3 regions of the Lysinibacillus sp. BS3 genome follow, and region 3 is predicted to be linked to each of the others. Evidence: predicted binding sites of a transcription regulator. Region 3 holds the regulator's gene; each other region holds the start of a gene.
What was found. Region 3 encodes LexA, which represses DNA repair genes until DNA is damaged. Its sites were predicted from a motif close to CGAACATATGTTCG; they were not measured.

Region 1 (3,217 bases), 1.2 Mb from region 3:
ATGGATAATCGTTGAAATTTCTTCGTTTTTCATAATATCCTGTAGCTTGGCTTTTTCTGTGTTGATTACCTTCCCGCGCAATGGCAGAATCGCTTGGAATGTACGGTCACGTCCTTGTTTAGCAGAGCCACCCGCAGAATCACCCTCGACTAAATACAGCTCATTTTTTGCCGCATTACGTGACTGAGCTGGCGTTAATTTTCCAGATAAAATCGTACTACCCTTTTTATTTTTCTTGCCATTTCGTGCATCCTCACGCGCTTTACGAGCCGCTTCACGCACTTGCTGCGCTCGAATCGCTTTACGAACAAGAGAAGCTGATAATTCTGCATTTTCCTCTAGCACATACAAAATTTGCTCAGACACTACACTATCTACTGCAGAACGAGCCTCACTTGTCCCAAGCTTACCCTTTGTTTGTCCTTCAAATTGCAGTAAGTGCTCTGGAATACGAACAGATACAATGGCTGCTAAGCCTTCACGAATATCTGTCCCCTCAAGGTTTTTATCCTTGTCCTTTAACAAGCCAATTTTTCTTGCATATTCATTAAAGACACGCGTCAATGCTGCCTTTGCACCCGTTTCATGTGTACCACCATCTCGTGTACGGACATTATTAACGAATGATAAAATCGTTTCCGAATAACCATCGTTATACTGGAAAGCGAACTCTACTTCGATTTCATCCTGTACGCCTTCTACATATTTTACTGGATGAAGGACATCTTTTTCCTCATTCAAATACGCAACGAAAGCCTCGATGCCATTCTCATAAAAGAACACATCGCTCTTGCCTTCCTCGCGCTCATCAATTAATTCAATTTTTAAGCCCTTTAATAAAAAGGCTGATTCACGTAATCGTTCCGCTAACGTATCATAATTGAATTTTGTGACAGAGAAGATCGTTTCATCTGGTAGGAAATGAACAAGCGTTCCTGTCTGCTTGGTCTGCCCAATATTTTCAAGTGTTGTGACAGGCTGTCCACCATGCTCAAAGCGTTGACGATACTTTTTACCATCGCGATGGATTGTCACCTCTAAAAATGTTGAGAGCGCATTCACAACGGAAGAACCAACACCATGTAAACCTCCACTTGTTTTATAGCCACCTTGACCAAATTTACCACCAGCGTGTAGCACTGTAAAAATAATTTCTGGTGTCGGTTTGCCCATTTTATGCATACCGGTTGGCATCCCACGGCCAAAGTCGCGCACACTCATACTTTGATCTTTATGAATTGTGACAATAATATGAGATCCAAAGCCAGCCAGTGCTTCATCCACCGCATTATCTACGATTTCATACACAAGGTGATGAAGTCCACGGCCATCCGTAGAACCGATATACATGCCAGGTCGTTTGCGTACCGCTTCTAATCCTTCTAATACTTGTATAGCGTCATCATTATAGACGCTAGGTGACTGTTTATTCGTCAAAAAAATTCCCCTCCAAAAAACAAACACATGTTCTATTTATGTTCTCATCCTAATAATAATAGCATTTCCTGTCAATAGCTAGCGACAGGTCCAATAAAATTTTAAAATTTGCTCACAGTTTTGATCTTTTTTATTAATAGTAAACATCTTCAACAGTTGCTTAAAATTGGTATTTGAGCAAGACAGACTGCTTCTAGCTTCCATCATCATTTGACGCATTGAAGCCTACTTAGTTGCAAAATAAAGTTGTGATGCTTGCAAATAAAAGCACACTAACTCGTGCCTTGCGATTAAACAGGATAAAGTTAGACTTCTATTCTACCAAAGGAATGAGCGATTGACAAAATTGCCATTTTGCCTATATTTTTATAAAGGTTTTAGTGCTTCCTACAAATTTATGTCTAAAAGCCTAGTCCTCACTAATAGATTCTCTTTTGTATTGATTCAAGACTTCGGATGAAATCTCCTTCATAACATTGTAGATTAGCAAGAAAAAGTGTAAAATACTTGTTACAAACTATTAGTACCAAGTGATGGACTATGAATGAAAGGAGTCCAACTATGATCAATGGACTTATTATTTTATGTGCTTATCTAATCGGCTCTATACCTTCTGGATTATGGATAGGCAAAATTTTTTATAATACCGATATTCGTGAACACGGGAGCGGTAATCTTGGTGCGACCAATACTTTTAGAACATTAGGGAAAAAGGCTGGTATTATTGTTACGGTGATGGATGTCTTAAAAGGAACTGCCGCTGTCTTACTCGTGACACTTCCTGTTTTCTCTGATACTACACTCCACTCTTTATTACTGGGTCTTGTCGCTGTTATCGGTCATATGTTCCCGATCTTTGCCAACTTCCGTGGTGGGAAAGCTGTGGCAACGTCAGCTGGTGTATTATTAGGCTATTCTTGGCCACTCTTTGTCCTACTATTTATTACCTTTATTGTGACATTAAAAATCACAAAAATCGTCAGCTTAACATCAATGATAGCCGCTTTAGTAGCGCTTATCTATGCAATCGTTTATTATTTTATTACAGGTGACTTTGCATTAGGCATCTTGGTAGCCTTTTTATTTACCTTTATTATTTATCGTCACCGTGCCAATATTGCTCGTATTAAAAACGGCACCGAACCAAAGGTAAAATGGCTGTAGGAAGAGAGGAGCATTTGAAATGAATATTGCATTGACAGATGAAGCCCTACAATGGTTCAAACATGAAATGGAAGTTGAACCTGGTGATACAATTCGTTTTTATGCACGTTATGGTGGCTCAAGTCCGTTTCACGAAGGCTTTTCACTAGGCATGACACGTGAGGAACCTATTGCCATAGGTGTGCAAACAGAAATTGATGGTGTTATCTATTACATTGATGAGAAAGATCTTTGGTTCTTTAACGATCACAATTTACATGTTGATGTTGATACAAGTAATGATGAATTACAATACGACTATCGTACATAAAGCAGTCTGTCCTTTCCATACATGAAAGGACAGACTGTTTTTTTATTTATTACAAAACAAGACACACGAAAGTTGCAAGGAATGTGATATTGCCACAAATAGCTAGATTTTTCATATCTCTTTCGTTTATCTCTCAAAAAAATTGTCCATTCTAAAGGTAATGAACGACCATTTGAGGAGGAAAACACATGTCCATGTCTAACAATAACGAGACCTCCCCATCCCATACAACGAACGATTTATTGTATACTTCCCTATCTAAAAATATAAAAATCATTCAACAATCACTAGGGCATAGTAATGATA
Region 2 (3,217 bases), 550 kb from region 3:
CACATCATACGTTCCTTTGCGTAGCTCACGGATAATTTCAATACGTTCTAGTGTCTTAATTTCTGAATGTAAGTATTCTACTTTTAAGCCCATTTCCTTCAGGTAAGCCGTTAAATCCTCAGACATTTTCTTCGTTAGCGTTGTCACTAAAACTCGCTCATCACGCGCAATTCGATCTTGTATTTCATCAATTAAATTATCAATTTGACCTTCAATAGGACGTACATCAATTAATGGATCTAATAATCCAGTTGGACGGATAATTTGCTCTACCATTTCTGGTGTATGCTCCAGTTCATAAGGACCTGGTGTGGCTGATACATAAATCGCTTGATGTACGCGGTTTTCATACTCTTCAAAACGTAATGGACGGTTATCTAGAGCAGATGGCAATCGGAAGCCATGTTCTACGAGCACTCCTTTACGTGCTTGGTCACCATTGTACATTCCTCGAACCTGTGGAAGTGTTACGTGACTTTCATCAACCACAAGTAAAAAGTCTTCGGGGAAATAATCTAACAAAGTATATGGAGTAGCACCTGCTTCACGCAATGTTAAATGACGTGAATAGTTTTCAATCCCAGAGCAAAAGCCCATTTCACGCATCATCTCTAAATCATAGCGTGTACGCTGTTCTAAACGCTGTGCCTCTAGTAATTTATCTTCTGCACGTAATAATGCAAGTCGTTCCTCTAATTCTTTTTCAATGTTTTCAATCGCTTTACGCATTTTCTCTTCTCGTGTAACGAAGTGAGATGCAGGGAAAATAGCAACATGCTCTCGATCCGATAAAATCTCTCCCGTTAGTGCATCTACCTCACGAATGCGATCGATTTCATCCCCAAAAAATTCCACACGAATACAATGCTCATCACGAGAGGCTGGGAAGATTTCCACTACATCTCCACGTACCCGAAATGTTCCGCGAGTAAAACTAACATCATTTCGCTCATACTGAACGTCTACAAGCTTGCGCAGTAGCTGATTACGTTCAATTTCCATACCCGTACGAATGGAAACAACCATTTCTCGATATTCTTCGGGAGAACCTAAACCATAGATACAGGACACAGATGCAATAATAATGACATCCTCACGCTCAAACAATGCAGAAGTAGCAGAGTGACGCAGCTTATCAATTTCATCGTTAATGCTAGAGTCTTTTTCTATATAGGTATCTGTCTGCGGTACATAAGCTTCTGGTTGGTAGTAATCATAGTAGCTGACAAAATATTCAACGGCGTTATTTGGGAAGAACTCTTTAAATTCACTATACAACTGGCCAGCTAGTGTTTTATTGTGTGCCATAATTAGTGTTGGTTTTTTGACTTGCTGGATGACATTCGAAATGGTAAACGTCTTACCTGTTCCAGTAGCACCAAGCAATGTTTGATGACGTTTGCCTGCTTTCACACCCTCCACTAATTCCGCAATGGCCTGTGGCTGATCCCCGTTAGGCTGATATGGCGCTTGTAAATCAAATGTTTGCACTCATGTCCCCGTCCTTTCTTCCAATTTGTACATATATTTTAGCATAGCAATATTAAAATTTCGAACATTTAACGAACGAATGTTTGTAATTTTTTTTTTCATCTCTAAAATTTTTATTACATAACAATACAGTCAATTTAACTTGTTACTCTTATAATAGCCGTTTTATTAGGTTTTCAAGCTTCATCGATGGATGGGATTTCCTGTTTTGCTTTATGTGCAGCTCACACTCTCTCAGGAGCCGGGGTCTGTACTTTTAGAGCGTCTCTCACTTTTTTTATAAACAGCGTCTCAAACTTTTTAAATGACTTTCCCCATTCTATAAGCAAGATCACTTCTTCTAACCAAAACATACAATCTTCACATCCTCTGCAACTATTTTCAAAGGCAAAAAAATCCCACTCTCCAATAGATATGGAGAGCGGGTTCGTCAATATGATTCATCTTCTGTTTGGTGTAAGGAAGTTAGTTCGGATGCGTATTGATAAAATGCGTTTTCATCTTTTTCATCGAGTGCTCTATCTATCAGAACCATGAGCTGCTCTTGCCGATGCATACGCTGGATACGATTTAAAAATAAATCTAAATAAATCTCGTTTAATAATTTCTCTGCCTCATCAACTTTTTTCGACTGACCAACGGCTTTCAGAAAATCTGTATACGAATAATATTTATCCAACGATCCCACCTCGATCCTTTTCTAAATTATATGAAAATTGAATTTAAAAAGCAATGCTTACGATTCGAAAATATCTTGGATTAGCTATTAATCATTTTATATTTAGAGCAAATTCTCTAGGCATTTCGTGCTTTTCTGAACGATTTTCAACTATTTCATTTAATTTAAGAAAGTCATATTCTGTTTTACACTACCGTTATCACTAGAAAAGAGGAGGCACTCCCTATATGACAACTAACTTTGTAAACGGCTACTTAATTTCATTCAATACTTATTTGCTGCAACCTATTCAGCATGACTCCAAAGTCTTCACGCATGTGATTGATAAGCATAATGAGCTGATTGTTACACGCAAACCGATGCATGTCCTTCGAAAATCCTGTCTCTCATTAGGATCAACTTATGAAGCCGCAAAACAATCGGCTAAACGTTTTTTCGGCAATCAACATAAGCTACCAATCGTCGTGGCCTTTGATTATGGTTATCCCTGTATTTTTCTGCCAACTTATTCACCCAGCTCCATTCACAATATATGGATAGGGCTTCATGCAATTATTAATATTACTCCTAGTGAATTGGGGTGTATTGTAACGTTAAAAAATGATAAACAAATCGAACTACCTATTCGTTATGCTTCCATTAGTAAACAATTTCTTAACGCTTCTATGCTGTATAAATATTACATGAATGAACGAAAACAGCTGAGCCAAGATGCACCCTATCATCCACCCTTTTAACAAAAATTCCCCAAGAGCATCTCACTCTTGGGGAATCTGGGTATTAATTTATTTTTGAACGTAAATAGGCATTAATAAATGGATCTAAGTCGCCATCCATCACAGCACCCACATTACCTGTTTCTTCATTTGTACGATGATCTTTCACCATCGAGTATGGGTGGAAGACATACGAACGAATTTGGGAGCCCCAGCCTATTTCTTTTTGCTCACCGCGTATTTCATCTAATTGTGCCTGCTGTTTATCAAGTTCTAATTGATATAGCTTCCCTTTTAACATCGTCATCGCTTTTTCACGGTTTTTAATCTG
Region 3 (3,217 bases):
ACTGTCGCCTTACTTACCTCAAAGCCTAACCCTCTAAGCGTTATAGAAATTTCTTCAAAGGTAAATCCACGTTTGCGTAGCTTCACAATTTCGTCTACAGGTAGATCTTTTCGCTCCTGCCCCTGCGGATTACCTCGATTCGATAAATTATTTTCTGGACGATAACCGTTTTCTACAGCACGTCGCATACCTCGTCGAATTTTAGCATTATGGATTCTACGTTGATATTCCTCTACAATCGCTAAAATCTCAAGCAGCATCGTATCCATTTCATTTAATTGGACTGGGCCTGCATCACGCATAGAAAAAACATCAGTTGCTGACTTTTGTAATAAATGTAATACAGCCATCCTTGCATTGCCTCGTCCTAAACGAGTTTCATCTTGGACAAAAAGAGCATTAATGTTCTTATCTTTTATAAAATCAAGCATTTCTAGCAAGCCTTCACGTTCTACATCATAACCACTATGTTGATCTTTAAACACGCCCTTCACCGCATAGCCTTGCTCTTTAGCATAGCGCAGCAACTCTTCCTGCTGGCGCTCTAATGAGGAGCTTTGTGTTTCTTTTTCAGTACTTACGCGACAATAGACAACAGCCGATAGTTGATTATTTATCATTGTTCATTTCTCGCAATTTCGATAGTATTGATGGGACTGGCTTGATCACTCACTACAGGAATAACTAGAGATTTTCCCGCTACAATTTTAATATCTGCTAGTTCATTTTCAGTTTTTACAAGCTTTATCCAATCATCAGTACTCATTTTACCACGATATTGCTCGGCTAACGACCACAAGCTATCCCCATGTTCGATTTGAATTTCTGCGTAACTAACTTTTCCTGGATCAGTAATGTAAAGGTATGCTGCAAATAATAAACAAGCTCCTATTAAAATTGAGATATGTGTGTTTTTCATAAACCATGTCATAATCATTACCCCTTTTTAAGAATGTTTGTTCGGAATGTATGTTCCTATAATAAAGCGAACAAACGTTTTTGTCAAACACTTTTCGAACCTATGTTTGCATACATGTTCGCATTCTGTTATACTATCAAATAAGAAGAATGATTTTAGAAAAAAGAGGTGAGCACTCATGAAAAAAGTTTCGAAAAGACAAGAGGACATTTTAGCTTTCATTAAGGAAGAGGTACGAGCTAAAGGATATCCACCATCAGTACGTGAAATTGGTGAAGCAGTTGGACTTGCTTCCAGTTCAACTGTTCATGGACATTTAGCTCGATTAGAACAAAAAGGCTTTATTCGTCGAGATCCAACAAAGCCACGCGCAATTGAAATTTTAGAGCCTGAAGAATCCATTCAAAAACAACAGGTGATCCATGTCCCACTTGTCGGGAAAGTTACAGCTGGTTCTCCAATTACAGCAATTGAAAATATTGAAGAATACTTCCCATTACCCGATACGTATGGCACAAGTGAAGATCAATTGTTCATGCTAGAAATCATGGGGGAATCAATGATTGAAGCTGGGATTTTAGATGGAGATTTAGTCATTGTAAAACAAAAGGCAACAGCTAATAATGGGGATATTGTTGTAGCTATGACAGCTGAGGATGAAGCAACTGTAAAACGTTTCTTTAAAGAGAAAAACCATTTCCGTTTACAGCCTGAAAATTCTTCTATGGAACCAATTATTGTCGATCAAGTTTCTATTTTAGGACAAGTTGTAGGTCTTTATAGACGTGTACATTAACGATTAAAGCAGATTTTGAGGATTATGTTCCTTCTAAGAGCATGTATCCTCTTTTTTACGCAAAAAAAGAATCCACATACGATTGGATTCTTTGTACAATGCCTCTTCTAAGCTTCCTTCTTAAATTTTATGCTCGCTTCAATAAAGGCTGAAAATAGCTTTTGAGCACTCTCATCTCCTGCTATGGCTAGTTCCTCAGGATGCCACTGAACAGCTAAGCAAAATGGCATCTCCTCATGAACTACCGCTTCGATAATACCGTCGTTAGATTTTGCCGCTACTTTTAATTTTTCTGCTAAAACATTCACCGCTTGATGATGAAATGAATTCACTGCTATTTTCTCTTGTTCAACGATAGTCGCTAATAGATTGTCAGCAATAACCTGTACAGTATGGGTAGCTACAGCTCGACCTGATTGCTGCATATGTTGGAGTAACTTGGTACTAAAGTGATCACTATCAATATCCTGATATAAGGTACCACCTAATGCAACATTTAGTATTTGAATTCCTCGACAGATCCCGAAAATAGGCATCTTACGTTGGAATGCGGCTTCAATCAATGCTAACTCAATCGTATCTCGCGCTGGATGAATTTTTCCAAGCTTTAATGAAGGCTCAGCCCCGAATAGAAATGGATGCACATCATGACCACCAGATAATAATAAACCGTCTGTGAGGGCTAAAATCTGGGCTGCCTCTTCTTCTACTCCAATTGGAATAATCAGTGGAATTCCACCTGCTTCAATGATACTTTTGCTGTAAGCAACATTTAATCGAGAGGATAAATCATCCTCTACAAAGGCTGTAATACCAATAATCGGTTTCACTTGCTTCCCTCCACATTCTTGAAAATTGCACAATTACCAAAAGCCTAGATACCAATTAATTAATACATCGCCATAGAAATAAACAATAACTGCGGCCAATGCAATAGATGGCCCAAACGGAATGGGTGTTTTTCTCCCCTGTTTGTTTTTCGATAACATGGTAATCCCGACAATCATACCAATAACTGCAGCTAAAAATAGCGTTAACAGTGTATCAATCGTACCCAGAACGAGACCAATTAAAAAGAATAATTTAATATCGCCTCCACCCATGCCACCGTTTGATAGCACAGCAATGATATATAATATGCCAAAACCAACCACAGCACCCACAAGAGAGTCCCACCACGGTGTTAATGGTGACAGCACTCGTCCAATAGCTAGCAAAGGTAAAAAGAATACTAACACCTTATCTGGAATTAGCATATAGGCTAAATCTGATACAACGATAATAATTAATAAAGAGATAAAAAAGAGTGCTACTATCAATTCTATGCCCCAGCCTAGCTGCCAATAAGCAAAGGCAAATAATACACCTGTCATTAATTCTATGACTGGGTAAACCCAAGAAATTTTATTGCCACAACCCCGACATTTTCCTCCTAACAATACATAAGACAAAACTGGTACTAAATCAAGCGCCGTCAGTCGTCTCTGACATTTTGGACAATG

Region 1: the regulator LexA is predicted to act here: its motif matches at 1,458-1,471, upstream of parE (DNA topoisomerase IV subunit B).
Region 2: the regulator LexA is predicted to act here: its motif matches at 1,564-1,577, upstream of uvrB (excinuclease ABC subunit UvrB).

The regions. Positions count from the first base shown of each region.
Region 1 is NZ_CP154860.1:256,250-259,466, reverse strand. It holds gene parE (DNA topoisomerase IV subunit B) at 1-1,437, opposite strand, end outside; gene plsY (glycerol-3-phosphate 1-O-acyltransferase PlsY) at 1,999-2,601, shown strand; gene AAJG31_RS01330 (HesB/YadR/YfhF family protein) at 2,621-2,911, shown strand; gene AAJG31_RS01325 (spore germination protein) at 3,100-3,217, shown strand, end outside.
Region 2 is NZ_CP154860.1:2,006,836-2,010,052, forward strand. It holds gene uvrB (excinuclease ABC subunit UvrB) at 1-1,491, opposite strand, end outside; gene AAJG31_RS10165 (IDEAL domain-containing protein) at 1,922-2,170, opposite strand; gene AAJG31_RS10170 (competence protein ComK) at 2,398-2,907, shown strand; one part of gene prfB (peptide chain release factor 2) at 2,951-3,217, opposite strand, start outside.
Region 3 is NZ_CP154860.1:1,452,495-1,455,711, forward strand. It holds gene AAJG31_RS07575 (recombinase family protein) at 1-620, opposite strand, end outside; gene AAJG31_RS07580 (LysM peptidoglycan-binding domain-containing protein) at 617-931, opposite strand; gene lexA (transcriptional repressor LexA) at 1,098-1,715, shown strand; gene AAJG31_RS07590 (gamma-glutamyl-gamma-aminobutyrate hydrolase family protein) at 1,823-2,545, opposite strand; gene AAJG31_RS07595 (prepilin peptidase) at 2,579-3,217, opposite strand, start outside.